Regions from separate parts of the Rossellomorea sp. DUT-2 genome, predicted to be linked through region 3. Evidence: predicted binding sites of a transcription regulator. Region 3 holds the regulator's gene; each other region holds the start of a gene.
What was found. The regulator Rex, encoded in region 3, represses fermentation and respiration genes when NADH is low (regulators of the CRP and FNR family bind a similar motif). The targets are predictions, from matches to a motif close to TTGTGAAATATTTCACAA.

Region 1 (4,364 bases), on a different contig from region 3:
TATGGCTCATGATCCCGACTTTCTTCAGAAGTTCTTTATGGACTATGAAGGAGAGGAAAAGGTGAGAGAGGATGCCCTCTCTGGAAACTGGCTGTTCGGAAGAGGGGCATTGGATATGCAGAGCGGAATTGCCGTACACATGGCGAATCTCTTGTACTATACGGGACAGGAAACGCCCGACGGACATTTACTCTTCCTATTTAATGGTGATGAAGAAAGTGAACATGCCGGAATGATTGCAGCTTTAAGTGATCTCTATCGTTTGAAAAAAGAGGGCTTTGATTATTTGGCCGCGATCAATACCGATTTCATTTCTCCGATCTATGATGGGGACTGTAAACGATATATTTACACGGGTGCTGCAGGAAAGCTCCTGCCAAGCTTTTATATATATGGAAGAGAAGCGCATGTAGGGGATGTGCTGACATCCATCGATCCTACTGTGATTGCTTCCAAAATCAATCTCGAAATCAATCAGAACTTTGATTATCTGGAGGATATACCAGGAGAATTCACCCTGCCTCCATCGTGCTTGTATTTCAAAGATGATAAGCATACGTATAATGTTCAAACCCCTCTTAGCGCTTCTCTTTACTTCAATTACTTTGTATACGAGAGAACCGCCAGAGAAGTGCTCTACGATATGAAAAAGGCAGCATTAAAGGCAGTAAGTGAGCTGGAAGAACGGAGTAAAAAACAATTTGAGCAATATCGGAGCTATCATGGTTTCCCGGAAAGGGAGTTTTCTTGGGAAGTAGAAGTTCTGACGTTACGGGAGTATATCTTCTGGCTGAAGGAAAGAGGCATCGATCCGGATCCTGTTATGAAAAAGGTCTTTTATGATCTGGAGGGAGAAGACAGAAGGACGATTGCATATGCCATGGTGGAAGCACTGCAGCATCTGGATCCCGATCGAACGCCAAGAGTGATCATTTTCTTCGCACCGCCGTTTTTACCTCATAACTTTGTGAATGAAGAAAATGAGTATGGAAAGAGGGTAAGAGAAGCGTTGGGCTCATGCTTAAACGATATAGCCAAAGAAACCGGCGAAGAATTTGTCATTAAACGGTTTTTCCCTTATCTCGCAGATGGCAGTTTTCTCTCTCTTCATGAAGAAGACGAGGATATTGACGTATTCAAAAAGAACCTGCCGCTGATCGATCAGCTGTATCCTGTTCCCATCGATATGATCAGAAAGCTGAACATCCCTTCTATTAATATCGGAGTTTATGGAAAGGATGGACATCAGTGGACGGAGAGAGTGTATAAACCTTACACCTTCTCAGTACTGCCGGAGATTATCCAGCGTGTGACGAAGGATTTATTGAAGATATGATGTTCCGAGTATAACTGAACAAAGAGAGAGGTCATTCGCTTAGGGATGTGCCTCTCTCTTTTTATTGATGTGAATTTATTTCGTTTTTTTCAATTATTGTAAAATGGCTGGATTAATTAAGAAAACGGCTGGATTATCACCAGAATCGGCTGGATTATTGATGATTTCCGCCGAATTATTCAGAAAAGCGGCCGGATTATCTGTGATTTCGGCTGTATAAGTAAGGAAATCAATGAAATACCAGACCAAGAACGCCAAGAATCCCTTGAAAAAGTAGATTTTAAAATGAAGTATCCATATTTCCTATGAATCGAGCAGATTTTTAATTGTAGGACACTCACCCCCATTCAAAACTACCTTTGTTCTGGAATTGTCACAAAAAGGTCAATCCTAAAAGATGCATAAAGGGAACAAGTTTACTATAATAGAGTCATCGGATTTGTGAAATGTTTCACTAACTTTTAACTTTTGGAGTTGAGAGAAGTTATGATAGAGCTTAATCGATTGGCTAAGCAGCAAAAATCATCCATGATGACACTTTACGGAACATCCCTATTAATGGGGGGAGTCGTGATTGGACAAGCTTACTTGCTGGTTAGCATTGTAGATAAAATGTTTATAAAAGGGGCAGAATTTCAAGACGTTCTCCCAATGCTTGGTGCTTTACTGATTCTTTTAGTGGGGAGAGCGGTACTATCCTATGTGAATGGACGAACAGGAATCAGAATGGCTACGAAGGTAAAGAGCGACTTGAGAAAACGACTCTTGAATAAGTGGGCAAAGAATCCACTGCAAGCCTCCCTTCAAGGGCAGTCTGGACAAAAGGTCAGTACAATGATGGATGCCGTCGATGGGCTGGACGGGTATTACAGTCAGTACGTACCACAAAGAATTCAAACGACCATTGTCCCGTTGATCCTGTTGATCACTATTTTTACTGAGCATATTTATACCGGTCTGATCATGGTCATAACGGCCCCATTCATTCCTTTGTTTATGGCGATTATCGGAGTCATGACAAAAAACAAATCAGAGAAGCAAATGGATAAGCTGACGGCATTTTCCGGACGATTTTTAGATACACTGCAAGGACTGACTACCTTGAAGCTCCTGGGAAGAGGGGAAGAACAGAAGGACGGGATCCGTGCCAGCAGTCTTGACTTTCGTGAAGCCACGATGGAAGTGTTAAAGACCGCCTTCTTATCTTCATTAATGCTTGAGTTTATCTCTATGTTAAGTATTGGACTGATTGCTCTGGAAGCAGGGCTGCGATTAGTCGTCTTCCAAAGTATTTCATTCTTCACAGCTTTCTTTGTTCTCGTGCTTGCCCCGGAATTCTACCTATCATTGAAAGAGCTCGGGCAAGCCTTTCATACTGGCCGGGGAAGTATGGGTGCCGCGAAGAAAGTCATGGAAGAGCTTGAAGAAAAAGATCGACCCGTGCAATGGGGAGAGAAGAAGCTCGAAACAAACGGCACTCCTGCCACAATGGAATTGCGTAATGTCGGGTTTTCCTACGGAGATAAGGGATTTGATCTTCGAGGCATGACGGCTGCTTTTCCTCCCTGCAGCCAAGTGGCGATCGTCGGTCAGAGTGGAGCAGGAAAAACAACGCTCCTTCATCTCTTAGCCGGACTTCTTGATCCCTCTGAAGGAAACATCGTGATTAATGGACATTCAAGAAGTGAATATAGGGAAAGTGACTGGTTTGATCATCTGAGTTATATTTCACAGAATCCGTATTTAATTTCAGGGACAATCTTAGAGAACATTGTGCTTGGAGGAGAAGAGGGCGTGACCCGGGAAGAGATCGAATACGCTGCTGAAAAAGCAGGAATCTCACAAATGATTGCCGGTCTCGATAAAGGATATGACACACCGATCGGTGAAGCGGGGAGAGGACTGTCCGGAGGAGAGAAGCAGCGTATTGCCTTAGCCAGGGCTTTTCTCAAAAACCCTTCTCTCATTCTTTTTGACGAACCGACAACGGGATTGGATCTTAAAACTGAGGGAATCCTTCAAGCCTCCATTCAGGAATTATCCAAAAATTCAACGGTGATCACAGTGGCTCACCGCCTGCATACAATTCGTGAAGCGGATCAAATCCTGTTTTTGGAAAACGGAAAATTAGCGGGCATAGGAAATCATGAGGAGTTAATGAAGTCCTCTTCACGCTATCATGAGATGGTGACTGCACAGCAAGGAGTGAATACAGGATGAAAGAGCTAAGATTTGTCGTAAAGCTGATGATGAAGGAAAAGAAGGATATTGTGTATTCTATTCTTTTTGGCTTCTTGGCTGGAATGACCGCTGTCGGATTATTTGCTTCCAGTGGCTATTTAATTTCTAAAGCGGCTCTGGAAGTACCTCTTTACGCTCTGACGGTGATGATTGCGCTCTTGAAGCTGTTCGGTTTTACAAAGGCGTTAAGCCGTTACGCTGAACGTTATTTTTCCCATCGTGCTACATTCACGATTCTGGCCAACTTACGAGTCTCGATTTATGAAGCAATCGAGCCGTTAGCTCCGGGGATTTTCGGGCGATACAGAAGTGGAGATCTTCTCTCAAGAATTGTCGGAGACGTAGAGAGCCTCCAGAACTTCTTTCTCAGGGTCTTTTATCCACCGATTATTCTGGTGATGGTGTTCTTAAGTACAATTTTATTTACGATGTTTTATTCGGTATCTGTTGCATTGATTCTTCTCTTGGGCCTTCTGCTGACGGGATTCATCGTTCCTGCTTATTTCGCTCTTAAACAGAGAAAGATTGAAATGACGTTAAGAGAAAGTCGAGGGGACTTGTCTACTGAGGTAACGGAATTTCTGTATGGATTCAAAGACCTGAAAATCTATCAAAGACTGGAGGATAAAGAGAGGAGTCTCGTTCATGCATCAACAAGCTATGTGAGTGAGCAGGAACGGGAGAATATCCATTCCCTCTTTAGTCATTCAACCAATATCCTGGTCTCGCTTCTTATTTCATGGATCGTTTTAGCCGTAGGGGCATATTCTGTGGGAGCAGGTCAACT
Region 2 (4,364 bases), on a different contig from region 3:
AGGTAAATGCGATGCACCATAGCCGAAAAAGGCAAAGAAGAATTGCAGCATAACCAATATAAATGCCGTTCCAAAATTCTTACGCATGTATATCATTAGCGATGCACCAAAGAAGCAAAGAAGTGACAACCCAAACATCCACCAAATATCAATCGCCTTCTCAAAATGCTCTGCATTATGCTCTCTCAACGATACAAATACTAATAAACTTGCAAGAATCGTAGGTGCACTCCAAAACAGGGAAAACGTTCTTAATTCCTCCCTGGAGTCCATATCTCCTGCACGGTTTGCATAATAGGTTAGAAATGTCGAACTGATAAATAACACCGACACAATGGAGAGGGCCACTACACTCCATGAATAGGGACTGGTAAAGAGTTCCTTTGCGAGGAAGATCACCTTATCTCCCTGCTCTTCCAGAAATCCACCTTCTGAAATGGTTAAAGCCGTTGATAAGGAAGCAGGAATTAATAACCCGGTCGCCCCATATAAAAACAAATATACGATATTGTCCTTTGACCCGTAATTTCCGAAAGCATAGAAGCTGCCTCTTATGGCTAATAATATGATGGCGATACTTCCCGGAAGTAATAATGCCGTTCCATAATAATAGGCTGTGTCAGGAAAGAATCCGACAAGACCCACAAAGAAGAAGACAAAAAAGACGTTGGTTACTTCCCATACCGGAGAAAGGTATCTGCTAATCAACACGTTCAATGTATGCTCCTTGCCTTTCAATCTTCCATAAAAGGCGAAGAAGCCGGCTCCAAAATCAATCGAAGCCACTATCAAGTAACCATAAAGGAAAATCCACAATACGGTAATCCCCACAACTTCCAAACTCATACCCATTCCTCCCTTAAAGCTTGAAGCCCCTTCTTCTCAGGCCACCTGAAAAGAAGGAGTACTTTTATATCTGCTTAACTCGCTTTCTTAGGAAAACGTTGTTCTAATTCCGCCTCTGCAGGCTTGTCTTTAAACATTTTAATCAATACAACCACACATATCACACCCAGAAGGATATAGAGACCTACAAACAATGCAAACGTCAAGCCTACTCCATCGGCTTTCGTTGCCGCATCCGCCACTTTCATATACCCTCTCATAATCCATGGCTGTCGACCCACCTCGGCATAAATCCATCCGAATTCAATCGCCAGCATCGCCAGTGGTCCACTCGCTACAATCCCCCATAGCAACGGTTTATTCCATTCATTCCGCTTCTTCCACTTCCAGAATAAAACAAATGCTGCAGAAATAAAGATACTGTAGAACCCAATTGATACCATCAGGTCAAACATATAGTGAACCCATAAAGGCGGCCGCTCATCTTCAGGAAATTCATTCAAACCTATAACCTCTGTCTCAAAAGAACTCCCGGCCAGGAAACTTAAGAAGCCAGGTAAGCGGATCTCATTATGGACCTCATTATTTTCATCCAGCGTTCCGAATACGATCAGGTCAGCATTCTCTTCCGTTTCAAAATGCCATTCCGCTGCTGCAAGCTTTTCGGGCTGATACTCGGCAAGAAATTTAGCAGATAAGTCCCCTGCCAGAGCAGTGGCAAAAGCGAAAATCAAAGCAGAAACCATCGTTAAACGCAGGGCTTTCTTATGATATTCCCCGCCTTTTTTACGAAGAATCGCGAATGCCGTAATCGCCGCCAACAACAAAGCCGACGTCAAATAGGCAGTCGTCAACACGTGAAACACTTTCGTAGGCGTCGCAGGATTCAGCATCGCAGCAATCGGGTCGATATTAATCGCTTTCCCATCCTCTAATTCAAATCCTTGAGGAGTGTTCATAAACGCATTCACCGTTGTAATAAACAGCGCTGAAGCCGAAGAACCAATCATAACCGGAATCGTCAACAGCCAGTGAATCCACTTATTCTTAAAGCGGTCCCAAGTATAAAGATAGATTCCTAAAAAGATAGCCTCAAAGAAAAACGCAAAAGTTTCCATAAATAATGGCAGGGCAATTACCTGTCCGGCCACCTGCATAAACGAAGGCCACAATAAGGACAGCTGCAACCCTATGGCTGTACCTGTTACAACCCCCACGGCAACCGTAATCGTAAAACCTCTTGCCCATCTTCTGGCAAGCAAAAGGTAATGAGGGTCATTTCGTTTGATTCCCATGAACTCCGCAATGGAAATCATAATCGGCACCCCTACCCCAATCGTCGCAAAAATAATATGGAATGCAAGGGTTGTCGACGTGAGCATCCTGCTCAAAATCACACCATCTAAAACCATTCTATACTCCCCCTACTGATCTACTTTCTATCGTAAACAGCTCTTTTCTACTGTTTATCACTTATTGTTCATTATAAAACCTGAAAATGAGTTTGTGATGTGTTGAACATGAATATTTTGTGACGTTTTTCACAAACATCGATTTGTCTTTTATTTTAGAGGTTTTCGGGGTGGTTGGCAATGATGTTGCTTGTGGGGATGGGCTTGTTTTTCAAGATGATGTTGGTACTAATTTTGACTTTGGACTATGGATTATTGATGAGTGAAGTTTTTGGGGAGAGAGTAGATTCGACCTTTCCCTTTACCTTGTGAAGTAAGGTTCATGTTATTTAGTAGAAGATAGGCCACTCTGGACGATTCAACACCCAAGAACTCTCTTGCTTGTTTGTTGGTAATAATCGGGCTTACAAGGAGTAAGTAATCATAAATGGCCTGTTGGTGAGCATTCCGGTCAAATTCTCCACAATCAGGACAGTACCAAGACCTCATGTTACGTACCATATTGAATCTATCGCAGCGGGTACACCTTACACCGGGTATGATTCCTTTATGCTGTTGTTTAAATTTAGAATATGGAGCATGCTCCTTCATTAGGGAATTGGCAATCTTTTTAATTTCCTTCATTTCAAGAATTGAATTCGGATTTGAGCAGCTATGTTGAATGGTAAGAAATTTTGCAACAAGATTCTCTATTCTGATAGCCCTACCTAAAGTATCCTTACACTGACTAGAGGTAGATATTAATGAAGAAGAGTTTGTGAATACAACTAAAAATTCAATTGGGATAATAGGGAGGTTTTTCTTTTGGAGCCATTGTGTGAGGTGTATCTTATATCTATTCGCTTGAGAGAGGGGATTGGGAAAGCCTGTTACTTCTCCATTAAGAGTCCGGGAAAATTGTTCAAATTGAGTTCCGCATTCCATGGATCCCGCTATATTTTTTATTTCTAAAATCAATATAAAATTTCTAGTGAGAATTAGAGTATCAATTTGAAAGAAACTCTCCACCATTGGTATACAGAGATCGTTAAGGACGAGCATATGTTGATTATCAATTGTACTCAATTGTCGGTCTACTTTACATTCTCCATGGTAACCTGCCCAAGCCTTGAGCAAGTTTTCTTCAATCTTAGTCTTAGATCTGAGGCTGGATTCTCGGGGAAGTCTCCTTAACAATGCTTCAAAATAGAGGATAATTAGGGGGATTTCTCTTACTTTAATGATCAAATTATCATTCCTTTCCAATTTGGTAATAATAGTATTCTACTTTCCTACAAGAATCCCCTTTATTTTTCGGAATAATTTCAGTGATGCTTTTTTATCGACCGTTAGAGAGATTTATCAACGGTTATTCTGGTTTATCAACCGAAAATTGATTTTATCAACCGTTTTTTCATGATATCAACCATATTTTCACGATACCGACCGTTCTACAAATTCCGACAAATCCCCCAGCACCCCACCGCCCCTATACCACCTCCCATATCCACAACGAAAAAGACCCCACACACCAGTGCAGGGGTCCTCCTAACTCACATCGCATCCAACATTCTGAACTGTGATTTAACGAGCTCATAATAATCACCCTGTTGCTCCATCAGCTCATCGTGGTTACCGGATTCTTTGATTCTTCCATTCTCCAGAACAAAGATATTGTCCGATTCACGGATCGTAGATAGGCGGTGGGCGATGATGATCGCAGTCCGACCGTTCAACAATTGTTTCAATGCGTTTTGAATTTTGACTTCTGTTTCTGTATCGATGGATGCTGTCGCTTCATCCAATATGATGATACGAGGGTTCGCCAAGAGTGCTCGAGCGAATGACAATAATTGTCTTTCACCGACGGATAATACGTTGCCTCGTTCTTCCACTTCGGTTTCGTAACCATTTGAGAGTTTTTCGATAAATTCATTAGCTCCGATCGCTTCGGCGGCTTTCTTTACTTCTTCGTCCGTAGCATCAGGGCGTCCGAACCGGATGTTATCCATGATCGTTCCCGAGAAGATGAAGGTATCCTGCAGGACGATGCTGATTTGGCTCCGTAAGCTTGAAACCGATGCATCCCTCAGGTTCACCCCATCAATTTTCACTTCACCCTTCGTT
Region 3 (4,364 bases):
AATCGAAACATTCGATCCGAATTTAAATGCTCCTTCTAGAGGGTGCAGTTTATTGACCAATGTTTTCAACAGAGTCGATTTCCCGATCCCGTTTGGACCTACAAGGGCGATACTGTCTCCCTTTTTAACAGAGAAGTCGTTATGAGAGGAAACCTGTTCGTCTATTCCATATCCGATAGTAAGATCTTGGACGTGGAGAACATCATTTCCACTTGGACGATCAATTTGAAAAGCAAAGTTGGCAGATTTCTCATCTCCAAGGGGTCTATCCATCTTGTCCATTCGTTCCAGCTTTTTTCGGCGGCTTTGGGCCATCTTAGTTGTTGAAGCACGGGCGATATTCCGTTGGATGAAGTCTTCGAGTTTAGCGACCTCCTGTTGCTGGCGTTCGAACATCTTGAGATCCTTTTCGTAGTCTTCTGCTTTCTGTTCAAGGTATTTACTGTAGTTACCCAGGTATTTTTTGCTTCGATTACGGGAAATCTCATACACTTGATTGACGACGCTATCCAGGAAGTATCGGTCATGGGAAACAATCAGGACGGCTCCTTCATAGCTTTGAAGGTATGTCTCAAGCCACGATAAAGTCTCAATATCAAGATGGTTGGTCGGCTCATCGAGAATAAGAATGTCAGGTCTGGTTAAGAGTAGTTTACCAAGAGCGAGACGGGTTTTCTGGCCACCGCTCAAAGTGGATATCTTTGTATCGTAATCGAAATCTGCGAAATTCAAGCCGTGAAGGACAGAGCGGATATCGGCTTCATATTGGTAACCTCCAGAATCCTTGAACCTGACCTGAAGCCCATCGTATTCTTTTAATACGCGTTGATAAAGCTCTTCTTGATCATACACCGAAGGATCGGCCATCTGTTGCTCCAATATTCTTAATTGCTTTTCCTGCCTCTGCAATTCCTCGAAGACGGTCAGCATTTCCGACCAAATGGAAAGATCAGACTCCAAGCCGGTATTCTGAGCCAGGTATCCAATGGTAACCCCTTTTGGTTTCGTGATGTCTCCGGAATCATAGGAGAGATGTCCTGCAATTATTCTTAAAAGAGTCGACTTTCCTGCTCCGTTGCGTCCGACGAGAGCAACCCGATCTCTTGTCTGTATTTCAAGCTTAATATTTGATAGGATATTATCGGCACCAAAGTTTTTCGTTAGTTGATTCACTTGTAGTAGAATCATGACGTTTCACCTCTATTTCATAGTGCTAGTGTACCGTATTTGGGAGGTGAACGGCAATAAATCGACTATTAATCTTCGTACACTTAGGATAAAATATAGTGTATGATGGGTAGTAGAGTTTTAAATTCTGTATGCTTTCTATTTTGGAAGCGGTATCAGAGGTTTTGAATAGATGTGGGGGAATACAATATGAACCAGGATACAACGAAAATTCCACAGGCAACGGCTAAGCGCCTTCCGCTATATTATCGCTTTATCAAGAATCTGTACTCGTCGGGAAAGCAGAGGGTTTCATCGAAAGAATTGAGTGAAGCGGTGAAGGTCGATTCTGCCACGATACGCAGGGATTTTTCTTATTTTGGCGCGTTGGGTAAAAAGGGTTATGGATATAATGTCAATTATCTTCTATCCTTTTTTCGTAAGACATTGGATCAAGATGCTATTACGAAGGTTGTGCTGATAGGAGTAGGGAATCTCGGTACAGCTTTTCTTCATTATAATTTCATAAAAAATAATAATACTAAGATTGAAATGGCTTTTGAAGTGGATGAAAAGAAGGTTGGGACACAAATTAGCGATGTACCCGTTTATCATTTAGATGATTTAGAAGAGGGTCTTGAGGGGCATGATATTGAAGTGGCCATTCTGACGGTTCCGGCATCTTCTGCTCAGAATATCACAGACCGATTGGTTTCCTCTAATATTAAGGGAATCCTGAATTTCACTCCTGCGAGATTAACGGTGCCGGACCATATTCGAGTCCATCATATTGATTTGGCAGTTGAGCTTCAATCACTGGTATACTTCTTAAAGCATTATTCAGAGGATGACACGGAAATGTCACAAGATGGAATCATATCCGAATAGAAAATGATTCGTATTTACGTTATGATAGAATGGTAAAAGAGGAGGTGTCTCATTATGTTAGGTGCAGGTAGTATCGTACTTATAACGGTTGTTGCTTTACTGATCTTTGGACCAAAGAAATTGCCTGAGTTAGGGAAAGCAGCCGGTAATACATTACGCGAATTTAAAAATGCAACAAAGGGCTTAGCAGATGATGAGGACGATAATAGTAAAAAAGCTAAGTAGGGTAGGATGAACGCCATGAGTCAAAGTCAAAGAGACATGACAGTCTATGAACATATAGGAGAATTGCAAAAACGACTCATGTTTGTAGTCGTTTTCTTCTTGTTAGCGGTAATCGTGAGCTTTTTTCTTGCGGAGCCGTTGATTCGATACTTGCAGCACGCGGATGAAGCGAAAGAATTGACGATGAACGCCTTTCGGATTACAGACCCTCTCAAAATCTATATGGAAATGATCATGTTTATTGCGATCATCATGACATCCCCCCTTATCCTATTTCAAGTGTGGTCATTCATAAGTCCAGGCTTATACGAGAGAGAGAGGAAGGTAACGCTTAGTTACATACCGATTTCTGTCATTCTTTTCTTAGGTGGATTGTCATTTTCATATTTTATTTTGTTTCCATATGTTGTGAAATTCATGATGGGTTTATCAACCAATCTGAATATCCAGCAAGTGATTGGAATTAATGAATACTTTCATTTCCTGTTTCAAATAACCATTCCATTTGGATTTCTCTTTCAACTGCCGGTTATTATGCTGTTTCTGACACGCCTTGGGATTATTACCCCGATGCTGCTGGCGCAAATGAGAAAAGTGGCGTACTTCATACTGTTGGTCATTGCAGCCTTCATTACACCACCGGACATCGTCTCGCATTTAATGGTGACCGTTCCTTTGCTTCTTCTTTATGAAATCAGTATTTGGATTTCTAAAATCGGGTATAAAAAGGTTTTAGAAGCAGAACAAAAGCTTGAAATGGAACAGTTCGAGGATAAAAATAAGGATTGATCATTTGATCAATCCTTATTTTTTATTCTCTATTTTCTTTTTGATTTTGAAATGCAGCAACACCATCCGCAACCCGGAGCCAAAATCAAGGGTTGCCAGAAAGACAAGCATATAAGCGAAAAATCCCCAACCATCATCCTGTACATTTTGCACAGCAAAGTATGTGAAGAGCACACCGAGAAGGAGATAGATCACGCCTGAGAATAATGGTGATCTCCTCATAGAAATAATCCTCCAATAAATCCTTGTATTTGTTCAGCTTCGTTGATCATTTTTTCAATTTCATCCTTATAGATAGATTGCATTAGAACGACCGTTGTATTCATGGCAACATGGGCAAATATTGGAACCAGGATACGCTTCGTTTTGACATAAAGAAACGCAAAGGTAAAGCCCATGGCAGAGTACAGGATCACATGCACAGGCTCAAAATGAGCAAGGGCAAAGATAACAGAGCTGATTAACGCGGCGAAGAAGAAATTCATCTTCTCGTAAAGAACGCCGAAGATAATCTTTCTGAATACTATCTCTTCCAGTATAGGCCCGATGATTGCAGCGACCATCATGGATAGGGGTACCTTTTCAATAATGCTGATAATCATCTGAGTGTTTTCAGACCCCATCTCGATTCCGAGCGCATACTCGACTTGTATGGCGACGGATTGAGCAATGAACGCCATAAAGATTCCGACCACGGCCCATACGATGGAACTGCCTGCATTCATGGGAGCGGAACGTTCAAGTCCGGTGCTTGTTTCACTCTTCCTTAGAATGCCCCACACAACGAGCAGCGTTAACGTAAAGCTGATGATGAGCCAATATCCCGGAACAACACTTTTAACTGTATCTTCGGGTTGTCCAAGCACATCTACACCAATCTTAAGTAATAAGGGGATGCCTACAATACTTGAAAGCTGCATGACAATATAGGTAATTAAGATATATCCGAAATGTTTTTTCAACGTTTGATCTCCTTTGGCACCTGTTAGATGAAGAACAACTTCATTTCATCTTGATCTCACTCTTGTACAATTCTACTAAGAAAAGAGGAACTGTTCAAATCTAAGGGTTTTGTTAGAATTGTCACACTTCAATCGATAGTAATAAAGCCATACGGGGAGGCATAGGATAGGAGGGTGTGAAAAAAAGAGAAATATGACGAAAAAAATTTTAAGCAGGACTCTTGCAAAATGAAAACGAATTAATTAATATAATAGTTGTGTTAGCACTCACAGTGAGCGAGTGCTAATAAATATCATTTACATAATTTCAAGGAGGTTGTTTCACTTGTTAAA
Region 4 (4,364 bases), on a different contig from region 3:
TTTCATTTTCTGGACGTACTCGTATCCCTCATACTTCGAACTCAGCTTTCTATGAGCCTTTAACCCTTGGTGATAGACTGCATCCCATTTTTCATCGTCATCTCGATCAGATTCTACTGTCTCCCAGACAATTTTCATGACAGAACCCGGATATCCTTTTCGCATCAGATTTTGTTCAATTTTTTGCCTGGCAATCATCTTGGAATCTTTTCTATATTTATGAAGAAGTTTTTCGGTGAGACCGACCGCTTTGTCTACCTGCTTCTCTTCGGTAAATACAGCAAGAGCCTCTTCGATATAAGGATCATCCACCCCTTTTCTTCTTAATTCCCCCCGGATCCAAGTCGGCCCCTTATCAGAGGTATTCATGTGAGTCCCGACAAAAGCGTGAGCGAATTCTAAATCATTGATGTATTTAATATCATTTAATTTATGAACCACTTCCTGTATGACTCCATCTTCGGGATCTCCTTCTTGTAAATGGTCCCGAATTTCTTTTTCCGTGCGCATTCGATGGGCTAAATATTGAATCGCTTTATTGAATGCTTTTTTTACATCGTCTTCATATTGAAGTTCTGAAATCTCAAGCTCATCCACTTCCATACCTTTTCGGAGCTGAAATTTTGCCAGTACTGCTTCATCGACACTGAAGGCATATTTTCCATTTATAAATAAATTGTAACGCTCATCGTTCTTTACTTGCTTCGTTATTTTCGTAATCTTACCCATTTTTTCCACCTCATTGTAATCCTAACACATTCAGCATATGTTTTTTATTCTGTAGATAGGTAAAATAATAAGTATATTGGAGGGATGATGATGAAGATCGCTATAACAGGTGGGACGGGTTTTGTCGGGCAGGCTCTGACGGAGGAACTTCTCGAACACCATCACGAAGTCATGATACTTACTCGAAATCCGGATAAATACGACAATCGTTCAGGAGTTACCTACGTAAAATGGCTGTCCGACGGGGCGAAACCCGAAGAAGAGCTCGAAGGAATCCAAGCCTTCATTAACCTTGCAGGGGAATCCATTAACAGCGGCCGCTGGACGGATGAGCGTAAGAAACGAATCATCAATAGCCGGATCAACTCAACACAAGAGGTAATGAACATTATAAAAGCGCTGAAAGAGAAACCGGCGTGTCTTATTAACGCAAGTGCAATCGGCTACTATCCTTCTTCAAAAACGAATACGTATACGGAAGCGTCAACGGAAACGGCAGAGAACTTTTTAGGAGAAACCGTTCAAATATGGGAAAAAGAAGCGAGCAAGGCAAATCAGCTGGATATCCGGGTTGCATATGCTCGTTTCGGGATTATACTGGGGGAGGAGGAAGGCGCCCTCCCTCGTATCGCTCTTCCTTATAAAATGTTTGTGGGAGGAACGGTCGGGTCCGGGGATCAATGGATGTCGTGGGTCCATATTCAAGACATCGCAAGAGCGGTGCATTTCATTGTTGAAACAGAATCCATCTCGGGACCGGTGAATGTGACAGCACCCTCCCCCGTTACCATGAAAGAGTTTGGGAAAACACTCGGGGCCGTGCTTGGCAGGCCACACTGGATTCCTGTCCCTTCCCTTGCTTTAAAAGTAGCAATGGGTGAAATGAGCGCCTTAGTGCTAGAAGGCCAAAAAGTACTTCCGAGTGTCCTTTCAGAAAACGGTTTTCAATTTGAATACCCTGAATTAAAAAGTGCCTTGATTGACATTTATCATTAATTCACAGGTATGCCCCTTTCTTTTCAAGGCAAAAATAGTGTTAATCTTGAAAAGAAGGGATGTACATACGAATGGATAATAAGAAGAAGAAAGACAAAAACAAATCGGTTCTATCCAGTGCGCAGGAAGTAACATATTCACGGGAATTCAAAGCAGCTGATCGTGCAGGCGGCTTCAGTTCCAAAGCCCATAGATAGACAATTATTACCTAACTAAAAACCCTTACTTTGAAGAAGAATAAAGGTACAGACTTCTTAGTCTGTACCTTTATTTTTTTAACCAACTGAAAAGGGGATGTTCATATTGGGCAGATCACGCGGAAATAGTAAACGAGGAAACAAAAACAGCTTGCCACAAACACCCGCTCAGCTCAAATCTGACGGTGTTGACGAAGAGTTCTCACGTGAACTTGCCGACCAGGCTGATATGGAAGCACAAGCTCGCGCCAATGCTGCCAACCAGCGTGCACGAGTGAAGAAAAACCAATAGTGCACTCCCTGTAGGTAAAAAAAAGATAGGTTCTGAGGAATTCATTAAGAAACCACCCATGCAATGTCTGCATGGGTGGTTTCATTAAACGTTCTATCACACCACGACCGGCTTTTTATGCTGTTTGCCTTTAGGAAGGACCATATGTTTCAGGTATGGCATCATCCAGCGGTCAGCTCCCCAACAGAATGCCCCTCTGCCGGCAAAAAGAAGGATGATGGCAACTGTGTAGAGAACTGGATTTGTGCTCACCGTTCCCGCCAATAAGAAGTTTAAGTTCATGAAAGCTCCTGCGACTAATGCAGGTATTGTCATGAATCCGACAATCAACCCAATTCCCACCAGTACTTCTCCCCAAGGGATCAAAATATTGAATACATCGACATTCGGTATTGCGAACGTTTTTAGGAATTCTGCGTACCACCCTTGAACGGCTGGATGATCTCCCGTCGCCTTAGCCAATGCTCCTTGCAAGAATCCGCTTGCATCAAAACCATCGTTCACCTTATGCCAACCCGCTTCCAGCCATTGAACGCCCAACCAGATTCTAATCACTGTCCAAACCATGCTCACCTTTTGATTTTCCCACCATCTCATGATGGATCATCTCCTTTTGGATGTATATTGTGAAATGTTTCACAAGAGTGATTAAAAAAAACAGTTGATCAAAGTTTGTGATGGTTATGATATGATAGCTGTTTCTATTTGTGAAACGTTTCACATGTTCTTTACACTTATAATATACCTCTTCTCCCTGCTTATTGCAATAGGGTTTTGAGCAGTTCACAAAGGTGTCATAACCGGTAAGGGCATTGTTTATTTCTTGAGATATTTTTGTGGAAAATTAATTCTCGGTATCTTTCAGCAGCTGAATTTAAGAAAGATTTCAGCTGCTGATTTTCAGTGAAATTTCACCTGTTAAATATCCACCGATGATTAACTGTCAAATTCAAAGCCAAATTTACTTGTCAACAATCATCGATATTTTAACAGATGAACAATCACCGCCCACCAATCCTACGTCAACGCTCTCGACTCAAATCAATAATCCGGATTAAGTTGTCACTATCATCTTGGTATATGGCATACCTGCCTGGAGGAATATCACATGGGGTTTTTATGAAATGAAGTTTTTCTTGATGTTGCTCATAATATTCGTCTACACTGTCTACGATGAAAATTCCGCCGGGTGCTAAATCAGGCTCATCATTTTCAATCATTAATTGAACCTCGGTTCCTGGTAACTTGAGAGCAATTGTGTGATTTCCCTCGCGCCAGGCTTCTTCAAACCCTAAAGTATCACGATAATAATTGAGAGATTGCATTAAATCTTTGACTGGATGACATAGAAAAGCCAGCTTCATATACTCCACCTCAATTTCATATTTTTAAAGAACCATTCCCAAAATCTCATCCACCCACGCACCATTCTCTTCCACTCCAAGCTTCATGCACAGTGAAAGATGTACAAGCTTAAACTCTGGAAATATCGCCTTCATCACTAAATACATTTCATCAGGATTCCGACTGCATCCCCAACTCTCCAGTAATGCATTTTGCTCCTGTGTAAAAGGTGAGCGCTTCCCCTCATATCTCGACCAGTCACCGGGTGCATTAGGAACCCTACCGCTCTCCATGTCCCACCCGGCAGCAACCGACCATCTCATCATATCAAGGGAATGGAGGGCATAGTACAGTTCTCCCCGGTTGATCCTTCGATACACTTCATGACTGTGGGCGAAGAATTTACTTCTCCAGAGCTTAAATTCTTCTAAAGTCACTTGGTAATTCAATGATTGAGAAGCATCGACCGTTTCCTGTACGATCCGTTGAGGGTCGAAAATGATATCTGCTTCCGTCATATACAATGAAGGCTTCAAGTCACTTCTTTTGTAATAAAATGCATCCACCTTGACGAAGCAAGAATAGTGAGCGACTGTATGCACTGCCCATGGAAAGTCTTCATAGTACAGGACGTTTCCCCAATTACCCGCACGCTCTTTTTTTCGCTTGCGATATTCTTCAAACATGCTATCCTTCACTACAATTCTCAGATCCAGGTCCGAATAACGATCATGATTCCCCTTTGCCATTGAACCTCCGTAAAAATAAGCGACGATATTCTCATCTTTTAGTAAATCCTTTTTAAT

Region 1: the regulator Rex is predicted to act here: its motif matches at 1,776-1,793, upstream of cydD (thiol reductant ABC exporter subunit CydD).
Region 2: the regulator Rex is predicted to act here: its motif matches at 2,376-2,393, upstream of ACOSV2_RS02215 (cytochrome ubiquinol oxidase subunit I).
Region 4: the regulator Rex is predicted to act here: its motif matches at 2,839-2,856, upstream of ACOSV2_RS15230 (DoxX family membrane protein).

Annotation. Positions count from the first base shown of each region.
Region 1 covers NZ_JBQPEO010000001.1:32,203-36,566, forward strand. The annotation lists gene ACOSV2_RS00245 (M20/M25/M40 family metallo-hydrolase) at 1-1,336, shown strand, start outside; gene ACOSV2_RS00250 (hypothetical protein) at 1,430-1,585, opposite strand; gene cydD (thiol reductant ABC exporter subunit CydD) at 1,823-3,556, shown strand; gene cydC (thiol reductant ABC exporter subunit CydC) at 3,553-4,364, shown strand, end outside.
Region 2 covers NZ_JBQPEO010000001.1:425,958-430,321, reverse strand. The annotation lists gene ACOSV2_RS02220 (cytochrome d ubiquinol oxidase subunit II) at 1-846, opposite strand, end outside; gene ACOSV2_RS02215 (cytochrome ubiquinol oxidase subunit I) at 921-2,258, opposite strand; gene ACOSV2_RS02210 (nuclease-related domain-containing protein) at 2,511-3,485, opposite strand; gene ACOSV2_RS02205 (ABC transporter ATP-binding protein) at 3,791-4,364, opposite strand, start outside.
Region 3 covers NZ_JBQPEO010000008.1:4,551-8,914, forward strand. The annotation lists gene ACOSV2_RS21060 (ABC-F family ATP-binding cassette domain-containing protein) at 1-1,188, opposite strand, end outside; gene ACOSV2_RS21065 (redox-sensing transcriptional repressor Rex) at 1,378-2,055, shown strand; gene ACOSV2_RS21070 (twin-arginine translocase TatA/TatE family subunit) at 2,110-2,280, shown strand; gene tatC (twin-arginine translocase subunit TatC) at 2,296-3,069, shown strand; gene ACOSV2_RS21080 (YdiK family protein) at 3,085-3,291, opposite strand; gene ACOSV2_RS21085 (CPBP family intramembrane glutamic endopeptidase) at 3,288-4,031, opposite strand; gene groES (co-chaperone GroES) at 4,357-4,364, shown strand, end outside.
Region 4 covers NZ_JBQPEO010000003.1:859,591-863,954, reverse strand. The annotation lists gene recX (recombination regulator RecX) at 1-729, opposite strand, end outside; gene ACOSV2_RS15245 (TIGR01777 family oxidoreductase) at 820-1,725, shown strand; gene ACOSV2_RS15240 (YfhE family protein) at 1,797-1,922, shown strand; gene ACOSV2_RS15235 (YfhD family protein) at 2,029-2,214, shown strand; gene ACOSV2_RS15230 (DoxX family membrane protein) at 2,311-2,811, opposite strand; gene ACOSV2_RS15225 (VOC family protein) at 3,237-3,578, opposite strand; gene ACOSV2_RS15220 (nucleotidyltransferase domain-containing protein) at 3,603-4,364, opposite strand, start outside.